3 regions of the Kocuria sp. CPCC 205261 genome follow, and region 1 is predicted to be linked to each of the others. Evidence: riboswitches for the same ligand, from Rfam matches in the RefSeq annotation. Region 1 holds a riboswitch; each other region holds the start of a gene.
The links. A riboswitch is a leader RNA that binds a small molecule or an ion and turns the genes downstream of it on or off. The one in region 1 is predicted to bind S-adenosylmethionine.

Region 1 (5,045 bases):
CCGATCTGGGGGTAGGCGCCGAAGAAGCCGCGCTTGTTCGCGGGCGCGTGCTCCACGGACATCAGGGCCGCACCACCCCACTCACCACCGGCGGAGAAGCCCTGCAGGATACGCAGGACCAGCAGGATGATGGGGGCCGCGATACCGATCTGCTCGTACGTGGGCAGCAGGCCGATCAGCGTGGTGGCCGCGCCCATCCCGAAGAGGGTCATGACCAGGGTGATCTTGCGCCCGTACTTGTCACCGATGTGACCGGCCACGATCGCACCCAGGGGACGGAAGAGGAAGCTGATGCCCAGGGACGCCCAGGCGACGATCTGTCCCAGCGTGGCGTTCTGCTCGCCCGCCGGGTTGAAGAAGTGGGTGGCCAGGATGAAGGCGGCCGCCTGCGCATAGATGAAGAAGTCGTACCACTCGATGGTGGTGCCCACGAGGGTGCCCGCAAGGACCTTGCGTTCTTCTCGGGTCATGGTGTGCGCCGGCTGAGCGGGCGCTGAGGTGGTGGATGCCATGTGGGTCTCCAGGATCGGCGGACGCGGGGTCCGTGGGGTGCCAGTGGCGGAGTGGATCAGGGGAATAACCGACCGATTGGTCTCGAAATAAGTGTACGAAATAATGTGAAGTGCGCCACACGTTTCGTGTATTAAATCGTATATTTTTCCCGGGCCGTTCACCCGGGCGGGCAGCATGTCGGCCGTTGTGACGCGTTCATGACACGGCAACGCCCCCTCCCGCCGTGCCGCACCGTGGAAGGTGCGGGCGCAGCGGAAGGGGGCGGGCGGCGTCGTCGTCCGGGAAGATCGGGGAACCGGAACGGTCAGCGACGCGGTGAGACTAAAAGCTGCAGGACCAGCCGCGCGGCCTGATTAGAACAGGCGCTCGGACGCGATCCGCGCACCCTCCACGAGGGACTCGAGCTTGGCCAGCGCGATCTGCGGGTGCAACCGCCCGCCCAGACCGCAGTCCGTGGAGGCGATCACGTTCTCCTTGCCCACCACGGACGCGTACTGCTCGATCCGGTCCGCCACGAGCTCGGGGTGCTCCACCACGTTGGTCGAGTGAGAGACGAAACCGGGGTAGACCACCTTGCCCTCGGGCAGCTGGTGGTCCTTCCAGACCTTCCACTCGTGGCCGTGGCGCGGGCTGGACGCCTCGAAGCTGTAGCCCTGCGCGCGGATGGTGAGCATGAGGTCCACGAGGTACTTGAACTCGAGGTCCGTGGTGTGCGGGCCGTGCCACGAACCCCAGCACAGGTGGAAGCGGATCTGCTCCTCGGGGAGGTCGCGCAGTGCGTAGTTCAGCGCGTCCACGCGGAGCTGGGTGAAGGCCAGGTAGTCCTCCACGGTGGGCTCGGGGTTGATCTGGTCCCAGGACTCGGCGATCGAGGGGTCGTCGATCTGCACGGTCAACCCGGCGTCCGTGATGGCCTTGTACTCCTCGCGCATCGCGTCCGCGCACGCGTAGACCAGTTCCTCGTCGCTCGCGTAGTACTCGTTCTTCACGCGCGCGCACGAGCCGGGGGACAGCGCTGCCACGAACCCCTGCGTGGCCCCGGTCTCGGCCATGGCCTCCTTAATCCGGCGGATGTCACCGGCCACGGCTTCCTGACCCGTGTAGGTCAGCGGGCCCGTGATCTTCGGCTGGGACACGCTTGCGCGGTGGGCCAGGACCCCGGCCGTGGGATCCTCGTAGGCCTCCCGGAACTTGGAGCGGTCGCGGCGGTCCGGGAAGCTCGTGAGCACGATGTTGCCTGGCGACGAGCGCAGCGTCTCCGCCGTCTGCCAGCGGTCCTCGTCCGTGGGGGTCAGCCCGCCCAGGCGGTGGAACGAGTAGTTCCACCAGGCCCCGTAATCCACGGCGCCGGACGTGGTGTGGCCGTACTCGCCGTCATTGACGATGTCCAGGCCGATCTCCCGCTGCTTGCGCACGACGTCGATCACCCCGGCGTCCAGCGCCTCACCCAACTGCGCCAGGTCGATCTCCCCGGCCTGGAAGCGGTTGTTGGCCTCGAGCAACTGCGGCGTGCGGGGGAGGGACCCCACGTGGGTGGTCTGGATGCGATCGGTGTTCAAGGGCATGGCTGTGCTGATCCTTTCCATCGGTTCTGGCGTTAGCACCGGTGTCACCCCGGTTGCTGCGGCTTCCACGAGCCAGATCTCTCGGCCGCTCTGGATGGGTACTGCTCCATCCAACAGCATCGCGAGGCGCGGAGGCCATTCGTGGCGCGCGGGGTCGTGGCGTGTCGGACGACGACGCCGCTCCCCGGGTTCCTCCTGCCCGGCCCCTCGGGCTCGGGTCACCGGGGCTTCCGTGACCGGGCGGCCCCCGGTGCGGGCCGTGACTCGTAGCTGGTCCGGGGTGGTCCGTTCCGGATCGTGACCCGGCGGCCCCCCGGGGGCGTAGCGTGACGCGGTAGGAGAACCGTCCACGCGCAAAGAGGCTGTCATGGAGCAATCGCTCGAGGGGAAGAAGGCCCTGGTCACCGGTGGGGCCAGCGGGATCGGCCGCGCCGCCGTGCAGGCGTTCGCGGACCGCGGCGCCCACGTGGTCGTCGCGGATATCAATGAAGAAGCCGCTCAGACGACGGCCTCCGAGGTGGGCGGGGAAGCCTGGGTCGTGGACCTCTCGGACACCGCCGCGCTCGCCGAACTGGGCCTGGACGTGGACATCCTGGTCAACAACGCGGGGATCCAAAAGGTGGCCCCCGTGCAGGACTTCGACCCCGCGGACTTCCACCGCATCCTCACGCTCATGCTCGAGGCTCCGTTCCTGCTGATCCGTGCCGCACTGCCGCACATGTACGAGCGCGGATGGGGCCGAATCATCAACGTCTCCTCCATCCACGGTCTGCGCGCGTCCGCGTACAAATCCGCGTACGTCACGGCCAAGCACGGGCTCGAAGGGCTGTCCAAGACCGTGGCCCTGGAGGGCGCTGAGCACGGTGTGACCAGCAACTGCGTCAACCCCAGCTACGTGCACACCCCGCTCGTGGACAAGCAGATCAAGGACCAGGCCGCGACCCACAGGATCCCCGAGGACCAGGTGATCGAGAAGATCATGCTCACCGAGTCCGCGATCAAGCGCCTCGTGGAACCCGAGGAGGTTGGCGAGCTCATCGCGTTCCTGGCCGGCCCGTCCGCGGGCATGGTCACGGGTGCGTCCTACACGATGGACGGTGGCTGGACGGCGTCCTGAGCGCGGGGCGACGTCGCCGCGTCCACCCTCGCTGCCGTTCGGTGTCGAGGCAATGGCCCGCGTTCCACGGCCCCTCTCCGGCCAAGGGCCCGAACATCTGCGTCCCGGAAAAACACCCGCAGTCGCACAACGCGTGCGGTATCGGGGCACAGATGTTCCGGGGTGCGAGGACGCGGGGTCTGACGGTACGGGACGACGCCGCTGCGTCCGGTTCACACGGTCGTGGCCCCCGCGCGCAGCGCCGTGGAGAGCCTGTGGGCCTGGTCCAGCAAAGCCGCCCCGAGGCGGGGTCTGCGTTCCGCGGTGAACCGGGGTTCGATCCCCGTCAGGGAGAGCGCGTAGCGGGGTTGGCCGGTCGCGTCGAACACCGCGGCCGCCATGCCCCACGAGCCCTCCACAATACGTCCGGGGTTCAGGGACCAGCCGTCCTCCCTGACCTGGGCGACGAGGCGGCGGACGTGAGCGTCGTCGTGCTGTGGACCGAGGCGCGTCCGCTCCTCCCGGGTGTCCGCGAGGGCGGTCTCCAATTGGTCCGGGGGTAGGTGACCGAGGATCGCGAGTCCCGCGGAGGCCACGCCCAGGGGCAACCGCAGGCCCTCGTAGAGCACGTGTGAGCGCACCGGGAACGCCCCCTCCACCCGGGCCAGGCAGATGACCTCGTTGCCGCGGCGAGCGGAGAAGAACGCGGACTCGCCCGTGGCCTCGGCGAGCCGCTGCAGACACGGGGTCGCGAGGTCCTGGGCGGGATAACGTTGGGCGGCCACCGTGCCCAGGATGTGCAGTTCGGGACCCAGGGCCCAGTTGCCGTCCTCCGTGCGGTCCACGAGCCCCTCGGCGGCGAGCGCTGCGAGCAATCGGTGCGCGGTGGGCCGGGTCAGCCCCGTGCGGTGGGCGATGGCCGCGGTGGATCCGGCTGACTCCCCGGATGCCACGGCCTGCAGGATCGCGGCGATCCGGGAGACCACCTGCGTGCCCTGGGGGGAGGGCTGCGAGTTCCGGGATTTCTGCGGGGTCATACACGCTCCTGCGTCGGGACGTTCACAATATGGACAGACTAGCGACAGTTTTTCAGATTGTGATCCCTTCATCGACGATTACGGGTGAAGCATTGACCAAGATGTGGTCACTTTCTAGCCTGAGAGGCAGATCACGCACTGGAGGGGTGACCATGTCCAAACTCAGGGACAACGTGGCCGAGTTGCTCGCCGAGACGCTGCGGGACGGGATGACCGTGGCGGTGGGCGGTTTCGGACTGTCCGGGATCCCGCGGGACCTCATCGAAGCGGTCCGGGACAACGGAGCCAAGGACCTGACCGTGGTGTCCAACAACATGGGCGTGGACGGCAAGGGGCTCGGTCTGCTGCTGGAGAACAAGCAGGTGAGTAAGGTGCTGTCCTCGTACGTGGGGGAGAACAAGGAGTTCGCCCGCCAGTACCTGGAGGGTGAGCTCGAGGTCGAGTTCAACCCGCAGGGCACGCTCGCCGAACGGCTGCGCGCGGGCGGTGCGGGGATCCCCGCGTTCTACACCGCCACCGGTGTGGGCACGCGCGTGGCGGAGGGGAAGCCCACCGCGGAGTTCGACGGGCGCACCTACATCCTGGAACGCGGGATCGTCGCGGACATCGCCCTGGTGCACGCGTGGCGAGGGGACACGGACGGCAACCTGATCTACCGGAGGACCTCGCGCAACTTCAACCCGGTGTGCGCCACGGCCGCACGGATCACGTTTGCGGAGGCCGAGGAGGTCGTGGCCCCGGGCGAGTTGGACCCGGACCACATCGTGACCCCCGGGGTCTTCGTGCAGTACGTGGTGCAGTACTCGGGGGCGCCCAAGGAGATCGAGCAGCGCA
Region 2 (5,045 bases), on a different contig from region 1:
CGCTGGCGGTCCGCGTCCTGCACCGCGGCGGTGCGCTCGCGGATCTCGGCCTTGTGAGTTGCCGGGTGCTCGGCGCGGGCCGCGCGGATCGTGGCGTCCTCGTCCAGGGTGTCCCGGATGGCATCCCAGCCGTGCTCGACGCCGCGCGCGAGCCCGACCACCTCGGTCACCTTCTGGTCCGCGAACGCGACCCAGCTGGTGACGTCCGGATCCAGTGCGGTCTCGCGGGCGACGTCGTGCGGGACGTGCAGCAGCGGCGTCGCGGTGCCCACGGCCACCGGCCCGCGGGCCGCGGCGCGCAGCCGGTCCAGGGTCTCGACGGCGCGCGCGAGGTCGGTGCGCCACACGGTGCGTCCGCCCACGACGCCGCCCACGACGGGGCGTTCGCCCCATGCCTCGAGTGCCTTCTTGCCGGGGACGTCCCCGCGGTCGAGGTCGATGGCCAGGGCGTCGACGTTCGTGTGGGCCAGGGCGAGCTGGGCGTCCTCGCCGGCATCGCCGTAGCCCACGGTCACGAGGATCGCGGGGCGCTGTTGCTCGTTCGAAAGTTGGGTGTAGGCGCTCTCGAGGGCGGCCACGAGTTCGGTGCGTTCCACGCTCCACCCGTCCGCGGCGAGGGCCGGCTCGTCGAGTTGCACCCATTCGACGCCGGCCTCAGCCAGGGCTCGCAGGATCGCGGCGTATTCGGCCACGACGTCGTCGAGGCGCTGCAGGGGGTGACTTGCGACGGCATCGGTGGTCTCGGGGCGTGAGAGCAAGAGCAGGCTCACGGGGCCCACGAGGACCGGGCGGGTGGTGATCCCGGTGGTCCCGAGGGTGGTCCGGTAGCGGGACACGAGGCTCTCGGGGTTCGCACGCAACGGGGTGTCCGGGCCGATCTCGGGTACGTAGTAGTGGTAGTTGGTGTCGAACCACTTGGTCATCTCGAGCGGCTCCAACCGATCGGTGCCGCGGGACAACGCCGTGATCAGCTCGATCCCGCGGGGCGTGTCCGGGGCGGCGGGCTCGTAGCCGTCCGCGATGAACCGCGCGGGAACCGCGCCTAGCGCCAGGGACGTGTCCAGGACGTGGTCCACCGCGAACCCCTCGGACGGCACCGCGTGATCCGTGGTGAGGCCGAGTTCGGACAATCGCGTGGCGGTGCGCTCACGCAACCGGGCGAGGGTGTCCAGCACGGTGGTGGCGGGGTGCTGTTGCGGGTCCTTCCAATAGGACTCGAGTGCGCGCTTGAGCTCGCGGTCGGGGCCGATGCGGGGGTAGCCCAGGATCGTGGCGGCGGGGAACGGGACGGGCTGGGTGCTCATGGGAACTCCTCGGAGCTGGTGTGGGGTATGGCGGTTAGGGGGTGTGATGAGCCGCGGCAACGGGTGTGCTCCGGCGCGGCGGGGTAAGGGGAACGTCAGCGTGGGTGGTGCCGCTACGAACGGTTTTCGGCCTGCCCGGATGTGGCGGTCGAAGCCAACACGATCGGTTCACGGGTCGGTCGGGGCTGGTGCGGAGGTCAGGCCGCGGGGCTGCGGCCTCGGTATTCGCGTGCGGCATCCCGGACCCGCAGGTGCTCCAGGATGGTCAGCGCCGCCTCGGGGCGGTTGAACGTGTACAGGTGGAAACCGGCGCAGCCCAGATCCATGAGGTCGTCGATCAGGGACAGGGTGGCCGCGACCCCTCGGTGGCGCAGTTCCTCGGGAGTGTCGGCGCGCAGGAACCGGGTGAGGCGTTCCGGGACCCGGACCCCGGTGATCTCGGTCATGCGCTGCAACCTTTGAGGGTTGCTCAGCGGCATGAGCCCGGCGACCACGGGGATGTGGATGCCCTCCGAGCGCGCGCGTTCCAGGAACGTGGCGTAGTCCTCGGGTTCGTAGAGCACCTGCGTGATCGCGTAGTCCGCGCCGGCCTCCTGCTTGTCCCACAGGGACGCGAGATCCGCCTCGAAGTCGCGGCCTCGTGCGGGGGACGGGTAGCACGCCACCGACACGGACAGCGGTCGCTGACCCGGGCGGAACCCGGTGCCGAAGCGACGTCGTTCGACGTCCCGGATCAGCTCCACCAGTTGGGAGGCCCGGCCCAGGCCACCCGCTGGGGTCCGCCATTCCCCGGTACCCAGGGGCGGGTCGCCGCGCAGCGCGAGGAGGTCGCGAACGCCGTCGTCCAGCAACTGGTCCACGGCGCGCTCAAGACCCGCGCGGTCCGTGCCACCGCACGTGAAGTGCGCCATGACCGGGGTCTTGGTCGTGCGGCGCAGGTGGCGCAGCGCCTCGCGGGAGACGCCGTGATGGCCGGCGTGACCGTGGGTGACCGAGAAGAAATCCGGCCCGGCCTGGGCCATGGCGTCGATGTTGCGCCACACAGTGTCCGGGTCCGCGGTGGGCCGCGGCGGGAACACTTCGAACGAGACAAGCGTGGAGCGGCGCGGGCGCCGGACCAGCCAGGACGTCCTCGTGGGCGGGCCAGTCACGGGCGCGGGTTCTGACGCTGCGAGGGGTGCGGGCATATAAAAAATCCTCCGGCGTTAGGACGCCGGAGGATGAGCTCCGAGCGCCGTACTTGCCGACCACGCGGTTGCGCGGCGGCCGGATCCTCATCTGGGGCACCCCACTACAGCTGGAGGGTTGCCGCCCGGTTAGCCAGAGCTTCGCACCGGGACTCATGATCCTTTGTTACGAGCGAGCGTAGCACAGCCTCGTGACGAGGCCCACGAACGATGACGGAACCGCCGGCCTCCCGCCGCGCTCGTCTTCCCAAGCGGGCTGAATGGACCGCACGGGGGCACCTGGGCCCTGCCGTGGTCATCCTGCCCCACGACGTGCAGGACATGAAGATGCCCGAGTTGGGACCCGAGAACTGGGTCTCGCGCTCGATAGCCGCGGCGCCGGCCGCGGGCGGGTCCGCGTCCTCGCAGGCACCCGCTCCGACGACGACGCCGTCCCCCTTGCGCAGCGCGACCGCCAACCCCGGTCGTCACGAACCCTGAGTTCGGGCCGCCGTGCATCCGGCGGCTCGCCGGTGCACCCGCGTGACCAAAGCGCGGCGAAAAACAGGGACGCCCACCCGGTCAACCGACCGGGTGGGCGCGCCTTGGCGTGTCATCAGCAACTCAGCATGGGTGCCAGACCTTTCCTCCCGGTTCGTAGCACCGGGGGCCGGTGTAACCGGGATAACCGCCATCACTCTCGGGAGCCGGGGGCACGTGGGGTGCCGCCGGCAGCTGCGGGGCAGCAGGTACCCGGGGCGCGGCCGGTAGCTGAGGTGCCGCGGGCTGCGCGGGGGCGGGGTTGTAGTTGTAGTTCGGTTGCGGAGCGGGATTGGGTTGGGGTGCCGGATCGCCCACGGCGACCTCGTCCTCCACGACCGCGGGAGGCGCCTCGAGCGTCGGCGTGGGAGTGGGCGTGGAGGACGAGGTGGGACTCGGCGTCGCGCTCGGGCTCGCGGTGCTCGGAGTTGTGGTGCCGGGGGATGCGGATTCCCCCGGCGGCGCGCAGTCCTGCTTCGGGTCGAAGAAACCGACCTGCATGGCCTGGGCGACGTTGTACGCGCTGTCCATCTCTCGCCGGTACGTGCTGTTGGCGCCCACGGTCATGGGCGTTGCCAGGCCCGCCTTGACGAGTGCCTGGTTGACGTTCAACCCGTCGTCGTCGCGGGTCACTCGGGCGAGGGTGCGGCCGTAGCGGTCCGTGCGTTCCACGTCGTAGTCCAGGTGGATCGTGGATCCCTTGGGCAGTAGGTCCTCAAGCTTGGCCGTGGCCTCGTCCGCGAGGCACTCGCCGGGCTGACCGTCCCGCGCGACCTCCGGGGTATTGATGTTCAGCAGCCGCACCCGCGTGGACTTCCCCGCGATCGTGGCGTCCAGGGTGTCCCCGTCCACCACGCGTTCCACTGTGGCCACCGAGTCGTCCGGGGTGGTGCGCAGTGCGGCATGGTGTAGACAAGACGCATGGCCACCATCGATGAGCTTCCCGGTGAGATTGTCGCGGACCTGCGCGTGAGCGATGCCCGTCCCCTGAGCGGCGGGGACACCGCCCGCGCCTACTGGCTCGAGACCCCGGACGGGCCCCTGTTCGCCAAGACCATGCCGGGTGCCCCGGCGGGTGTGTTGGCGTTGGAGGCGGCGGGACTCGAGGCGCTGCGCGCCGTCGCCCCCGCCGAGGTGCGGGTGCCCAGGGTGCATCACGTGGGCGATGAGGCCCTGGTGCTCGAGTGGATCGACGAGGGTCCCGGACGGCAGGACCGTGCCACGGAACGCAGCATGGGTGCTGGTCTCGCGGCCATCCACCGCGCGCGAGCCCCGCACGTCGGGTGGCTCTCGGCGGAGCTGCCGGAACGCATCGGCTCGTTCCCGGTGGATCTCACGCCCACGGACGACTGGGCCGACTTCCTGTTACACCGCCGCATCGAGCCGTTGCTGCGCGCGGCGATCGACGCGGGACACCTGGACCCCGCGGCGTCGGACCTGCTGGCGCGCTTGGCGCCGCGAGCGGACGAACTCGCGGGCCCTCCCGAACCCCCGAGCCTGCTGCACGGTGACCTGTGGGCAGGCAACCGCGTGGTGGATCGCAACGGGACGAACTGGCTCATCGATCCGTCCTCGTTCTACGGACACCGCGAGTACGACCTGGCCATGATGCAGCTCTTCGGCGGTTTCGGGCGGGAATGCTTCGCGGCGTACGACGACGCCTACCCCCTCGCGGACGGCTGGCACGACCGGGTGCCGTGGTACCAGTTGCCGCCGCTGCTGGTGCATGCGATCAGGTTCGACGGTGGTTACGGCGGGGCGGTCCTACGGGCCCTGCGCAGTCTGATGTGACACTACGGGGCGCGTCCATCACCCGCTGAGGACAGGGCGTTCTCGGCCGATGACTGCTACAAGGCAGGTGCGGACAACGTTTTCCACCCGCGTGACATGGTTGGACACGTCCCCCGCACGTGCAGCATGATGTTTACTAGATTGTCTAGTTATCCACAACGCGAGGGACGCGATGGAGAGCAGTGCAACGTGGTACGGGCCGGTGAGCCCGCAGTCGCGTGCGCTGCGCCGGGTGGTCGTGCTC
Region 3 (5,045 bases), on a different contig from region 1:
GGTCGCCGGGTGGGAGTCCGCCGAGGGGCAGATGTTCCCCGAGCGCAGCAACGAGCTGCCCGAGGCCCCGGACGTGTCCTGCATGGTCACGGGCAAGCACAAAGTGATCCTGCCCCCCATGGATCCCAAGGCCAAGGCGCCGTGGGTGTTCGGGCGCTGCAAGTTCTGCGGGCTTACCAAGCGCTACCCCGGCCGGCTCACCAAGCTTTCGGCGGTGGGCCAGACGGGTTCGGTCGAGGCACTGCAGTTCATCGGCCCGGACGAGGGCGAGTACCCGGGGTCCTGGGCGCCGTTCAAGGACATCCTCACGTTCTTGGGTGGCGGCAAGCGGTCGAGCCTGTCCATCGTGGCGCGCCAGCTCGAGGACTCCGAGCGCTTCGAGGAATGGTTCGTGGGTCACCTGCAGGCCCTCGGTTTCCTGGAGGTGATCCGGGACGAGAACTGGACGGTGCGCCGCTGGCAGGTGTGCTCCCCGGCTTTGACCCAGCTCGTGGACGGCTCCATCCTGCTCACGGGCGGGTGGAAGACCGACCAAGAGGACGCCGTGACGCAGGCGGTCGGGGCCCAGGGTGGTGAGGTCGTGGTGCTGTCCCCGGAGGACCATGCGACCACCATGCTCCAGGATGTGGACCTCGACGCGCTGAGCAAGCTGCTGCCCGAGGGGCTGTGCGACGTGGTCTACGACGCCGGGCCCGTCATGCTCGACACCCTGCCCCCGTTGTCCTCGGTCGTCGCCGGGCTGCCCCTGAAGGAGATGCAGTACAACGGGGTCGCGGAACGCTTCGTGCCCGCGGACGCCACGTGGGAGGCCACGGACGACCGCAACCAGGCGGGGCTGTACCGGATCAACCACCACCACAAGACGCGCTACGCCTACCGCACCGCGGAGGACGTGGTCTCGGGTCACGCCCGTCCCGTGTCCTCGGGGCTCGGCAAGCACCTCGCGGCGCGGGACACCGGCACGGCGTTGGTCAGCTACGATCCCGAGCTGCGGTTGCTCTCCGTGCCCATCGGTGCCGCCCTGCCGGGGCTGTACGCGCGCGCCACGGTGCTGTGCTCGGGGCTGCTGCCCACGCTCGTGGACGAGGACTTCTCCCTGAACTACGGGGACGTCTCCGAGGAGTTCGCGAGCGCCCTCGTGGCCAAGCTGCTGGGCTGACAGTGCCGCCCCGGGCGAACGGGGGGTGTGCTCGTGGGGCCGCGCGGCTGCATTCGGCTGCTGCGCGGCCCTCCCCTACAGTGAGGTGGCGTGCCATGACTAACGGCTGGTAGTAAGGCGCCTCAACCCCGGGTCGTCCGACGTCCGACCCGCATCCCCGACGTGACCACACACGATTCCTCGTCCATCCGTCACCCACGCCCGGGCTCGTCGCCCGTCGCGGATCCGCCCGCCCCGTCCGGGCCCCTCGCTCTGCGCCACCCCGGTTGCCCGTCTACTGGCGGGTCTTCGTGGCCGCGGCAACCCTGCTTGTCTCGCTGTCCGCCTGGGCCACGGAGGCACCCGAGCACGCCGACGCCGTGATCGGCGGCGTGGTCGCGTGGGTCGCCTCCCGGCTGGGGTGGTTCTACATCCTCCCGGCCGCTCTCGTGATCCTGGTCGCGGACAGCAGGCACGGCACGATCAAGATGGGCCCGGACCACGCGAAACCCCAGTTCAACCTGTTCACGGGGTGGGCCATGTACGCCCTGATGGGCATGGCCTTCGGCTACTTCGCCTACGGCTTCGGCATGCCGCTGAGCATCCGCTCCGCTCTCTACCCCTGATCGGGTGCCGGATCCACGGTGCCGCCGGCGACGCCGTGGACACCGCGGCGCTGCTGGGGACCATCCTTGGGGTGGCCGCGTCCCTGGGGATCGGGGTGGTCCAGTTGAACTTCGGACTGCGCTACCTGTTCGGCGTCCCCGAAAACCTGGCGGTGCCGTCGGCACTGACCGCCCTGGGGGTCTTCATGGCGGTGGCTTCGTGCGTCTTGGGCGTGGACAAGGGCATCCGGCGGCTTTCCGAGCAGAGCATCATCCTGGCGATCGGGCTCATGCTGTACGTGCTCATCACCGGGCGCACGGCGTTCCTGCTGGATGCGATCGTCAAGGGCGTGAGCGGATTGCGCGTGGCAGACGCCTCGGTGATGTCCGAGCTCGTGACGGTGAACCCGAAGATCACGGTCTTCATGATCGGTGAACGCGCCGCCGAGCTGATCGCCCAGGACCGGGACGCGACCGCCCGGTGAGCACGGCCGCCAAGAACCGAGCAGGCTGAGAACATGGGTGTGGCCCGGGTCCGTCCAGACCCGGGCCACACCCGATCGTGGAGTTCGCGGTCGCGGGGACCGTGCTCGTGAGGACTACGCGGGCAAGGGCTCCAGCTTGTAGAAGGACACCCCGCCGGTCACCCGGGACGCTCCGGGGACCAGGAGTCTGCTGTACTTGGCGCACCACTGGCCGCGCCCCCGTGTGTGCTGTGCGGCGAGTGCGACCTCACGGGCGTCGTCCGCGAAGTACTCGTGCTCGTGACCGTCCGATCCCGTGATGGACACCACGTGCCGGGCGGGGTCCGCCTGAACGGTGACGTCCACCCACTGTTCGCGGGTGTCGGGGTGGGATTTCTGGGTTGTCGTGTTCATGATGTCGGGCCTCTGATTTTTCCGGTCGCTTGCCGGAACCACACGTGTGGCCCCGGCCGCTTCGTCATCCAATCCACCCCTGAACCGAGGGTTGGCGTACGCCGAGTTGGAGCTCTGGGCGCGCGGTGACGTCCTTGTCGTTGCGCGGGCGCATCTCGTGAAGCTGCTTCGAGCCTATCCGTGGATTCGGGGGACCAGCCAGGCGCGGACCGAGAATGTCATCAAAACTTAATCAAGCTTCTGTTGAGTAACATCTGGCACCCGGCGGCGTTTCTCACGGGGTGCGCAGGCCGGCCCCGCGCGTACCGCGCATCCGGGAGGTGACCGTGCGAGCGCGCTCGTAGTGGCCCAGCAACTGCTCGCACACGGCACCCCACGTGCGCTCCTGCACGCACTGGTGGGCGGTGCGCGCGAAGGCGAGGCGTTTGGCGTCGTCGCCCGCGAGGTCTCGGACGCGCTCGCGCAACCCGGCCAGGTCACCCGGGGCGTAGAGCCACCCGTTACGCGAGGAGTCCACGAGGTCCAGGGGGCCGCCGCGGCCCACGGCCACCACTGGGACCCCGGAGGCCATGGCTTCCTGGATGGTCTGGCAGAACGTCTCGTGCTCACCGGGGTGCACGAACACGTCCAGCGACGCCATGGCCGTGGCGAGTTCGGTGCCCGTGAGGAAGCCCTCGAAGTGCGCGTTGGGCAATACCGAGCGCAGCGACTCCTTCCCGGGGCCGGAACCGATGATCACGAGCCGGGTGTCCGGCAGGGCGTCGATCGCGGCGAGGTCCGCGACCTGCTTCTCGGGGGCCAACCGCCCCACGTATCCCACGAGTCGCTTGCCGCCGCCCACGCGCTCGCGCCACGCGTGATCGCGCAGTGCGGGACGGAACCGGCTCGTGTCCACGCCGCGGCGCCACATGTGCACCCGCTGGACGCCGTGCTCGTGGAGTTGGCTGATCGACGCCGTGGAGGGAGCGAGCGTGAGGGTCGCACTGTTGTGCATCGCACGCACGTGGGACCACATGGCGGTCTCCAGCACGGATGCACCGTAGCGTGCGGCGTAACCGGGCACGTCCGTCTGGTACACGGCCACGCACGGCAGACCCAAACCCTTGGCGGCCTGGATGGCCTGCCACCCGAGCACGAACGGGGACGCCACGTGCACCACGTCCGGCGCGAAGCGGGCCAGGATGCGCTGCATGCGACTCACGGTGCAGCTCGCCACGCGGACCTCGGGATAGCCCGCGAGCGGCAGAGACGGGATGCGCTCGATCCGTACGCCGTCCACGTGGTCCACCGAGCCCAGGAACAGGGTCTTCTCGTAGGAGGGGGCGATCACCATGGCCTCGTGTCCGTGATCCCGCAGGTGTTCCAGGACGCGGATCACCGAATGAGTGACACCGTTGACGTGGGGGAGGAACTGTTCGGCCACCAATGCAATTCTCACGGTTCCCACTGTGGGCCCGGCGCCTCACGGGGGAGTCACCCGGGGGTGGCCCGCAGGTGAAGTCCGGGCTAACTTCGCTGCCCGTGGTGCGCGGGTGAACGTGAAAAGATGTTCGGTGATGAAACTTCCCTCACTGCCCGGCGTGGTCTCGGGCGTACGCGACCGCTTCACGTCGCACGGTTCGTCCCCCGTGCGCGCCGCCGACGTGCCCCGCCCCGAACCGGACGACTCCCCGGGACTGCCCATGCCGCTCGCGCTGCAGGGCGTGATCGAGCTGCTCGCGGTGGCCGTGGTGGGCCTGTTGCTGGGCACCGTGCTCCTGGGTGCGGTATGGGCTGCGGGGGGCTTCGCAACCCTGGGCGCGGGCGGGAGCCTGCAGCTCGCCGGTCAGGTCTGGTTGCTCGCGCACTGCGTGCCCCTCACGATCCAAGCCATCCAGGGCCTGTCGCTGGACGGTGGCGGGACGGTCACGCTCGTGCCTCTAGGGCTCACGCTGATCCCGTTCGGCCTCGCGGTGATCGCGGGCCGCCGGATCGCCCGGGCGTGCTGGCGCGGTCAGTTCCTGATCCCGTTCTTCGCCGGGATGCTCGCGTACGCGCTCTTCGGGGCCCTCGTGGGCTGGCTCAGCCGCACCGAACAAGTCTCGGTGGACCTCGTGGCGGCCGCCCTGTTGCCCCTGGTCCCGGCCGGGTTGGGCACCCTCGTGGGCGGGTGGAGCGCTTCGCGCTCGCTCGCCGCGGTGCTCGGGGCCGACGTCGCGTCCTGGTTGCAGCGCACGAGCCAGCACTCACGCTGGGCCGGTTCCTACGTGTGGGCCGTGATCCGCGCCGGTTTCCTCGCCGCGGTCACCGCTGTGGCGGCCGGTGCCCTGTTGTTCGTGGTGGCGCTCGCGTGGAACTGGGACCGCGTGATCACGGTCTACCAGGACCTCGGTACTGGCGCTGCGGGGGACACCGCCCTGACGGCACTGCAGTTCGGGTACCTGC

Region 2: another riboswitch for S-adenosylmethionine. It lies ahead of RF646_RS08870 (methylenetetrahydrofolate reductase); the one in region 1 lies ahead of RF646_RS10475 (cobalamin-independent methionine synthase II family protein).
Region 3: another riboswitch for S-adenosylmethionine. It lies ahead of RF646_RS08395 (hypothetical protein); the one in region 1 lies ahead of RF646_RS10475 (cobalamin-independent methionine synthase II family protein).

Annotation. Positions count from the first base shown of each region.
Region 1 is NZ_JAVKPU010000010.1:22,812-27,856, forward strand. It holds gene RF646_RS10470 (MFS transporter) at 1-512, opposite strand, end outside; gene RF646_RS10475 (cobalamin-independent methionine synthase II family protein) at 867-2,078, opposite strand; SAM riboswitch class I at 2,093-2,179, opposite strand; gene RF646_RS10480 (3-hydroxybutyrate dehydrogenase) at 2,446-3,195, shown strand; gene RF646_RS10485 (IclR family transcriptional regulator) at 3,408-4,211, opposite strand; gene RF646_RS10490 (CoA transferase subunit A) at 4,364-5,045, shown strand, end outside.
Region 2 is NZ_JAVKPU010000008.1:5,704-10,748, forward strand. It holds gene metE (5-methyltetrahydropteroyltriglutamate--homocysteine S-methyltransferase) at 1-1,304, opposite strand, end outside; gene RF646_RS08870 (methylenetetrahydrofolate reductase) at 1,502-2,491, opposite strand; SAM riboswitch class IV at 2,536-2,652, opposite strand; gene RF646_RS08875 (hypothetical protein) at 2,702-2,971, shown strand; gene RF646_RS08880 (thermonuclease family protein) at 3,095-3,883, opposite strand; gene RF646_RS08885 (fructosamine kinase family protein) at 3,932-4,801, shown strand; gene RF646_RS08890 (MarR family winged helix-turn-helix transcriptional regulator) at 4,974-5,045, shown strand, end outside.
Region 3 is NZ_JAVKPU010000007.1:67,772-72,816, forward strand. It holds gene RF646_RS08380 (hypothetical protein) at 1-1,159, shown strand, start outside; gene RF646_RS08385 (BCCT family transporter) at 1,450-1,764, shown strand; gene RF646_RS08390 (BCCT family transporter) at 1,800-2,228, shown strand; gene RF646_RS08395 (hypothetical protein) at 2,343-2,621, opposite strand; SAM riboswitch class IV at 2,642-2,784, opposite strand; gene RF646_RS08400 (glycosyltransferase family 4 protein) at 2,896-4,059, opposite strand; gene RF646_RS08405 (DUF6350 family protein) at 4,178-5,045, shown strand, end outside.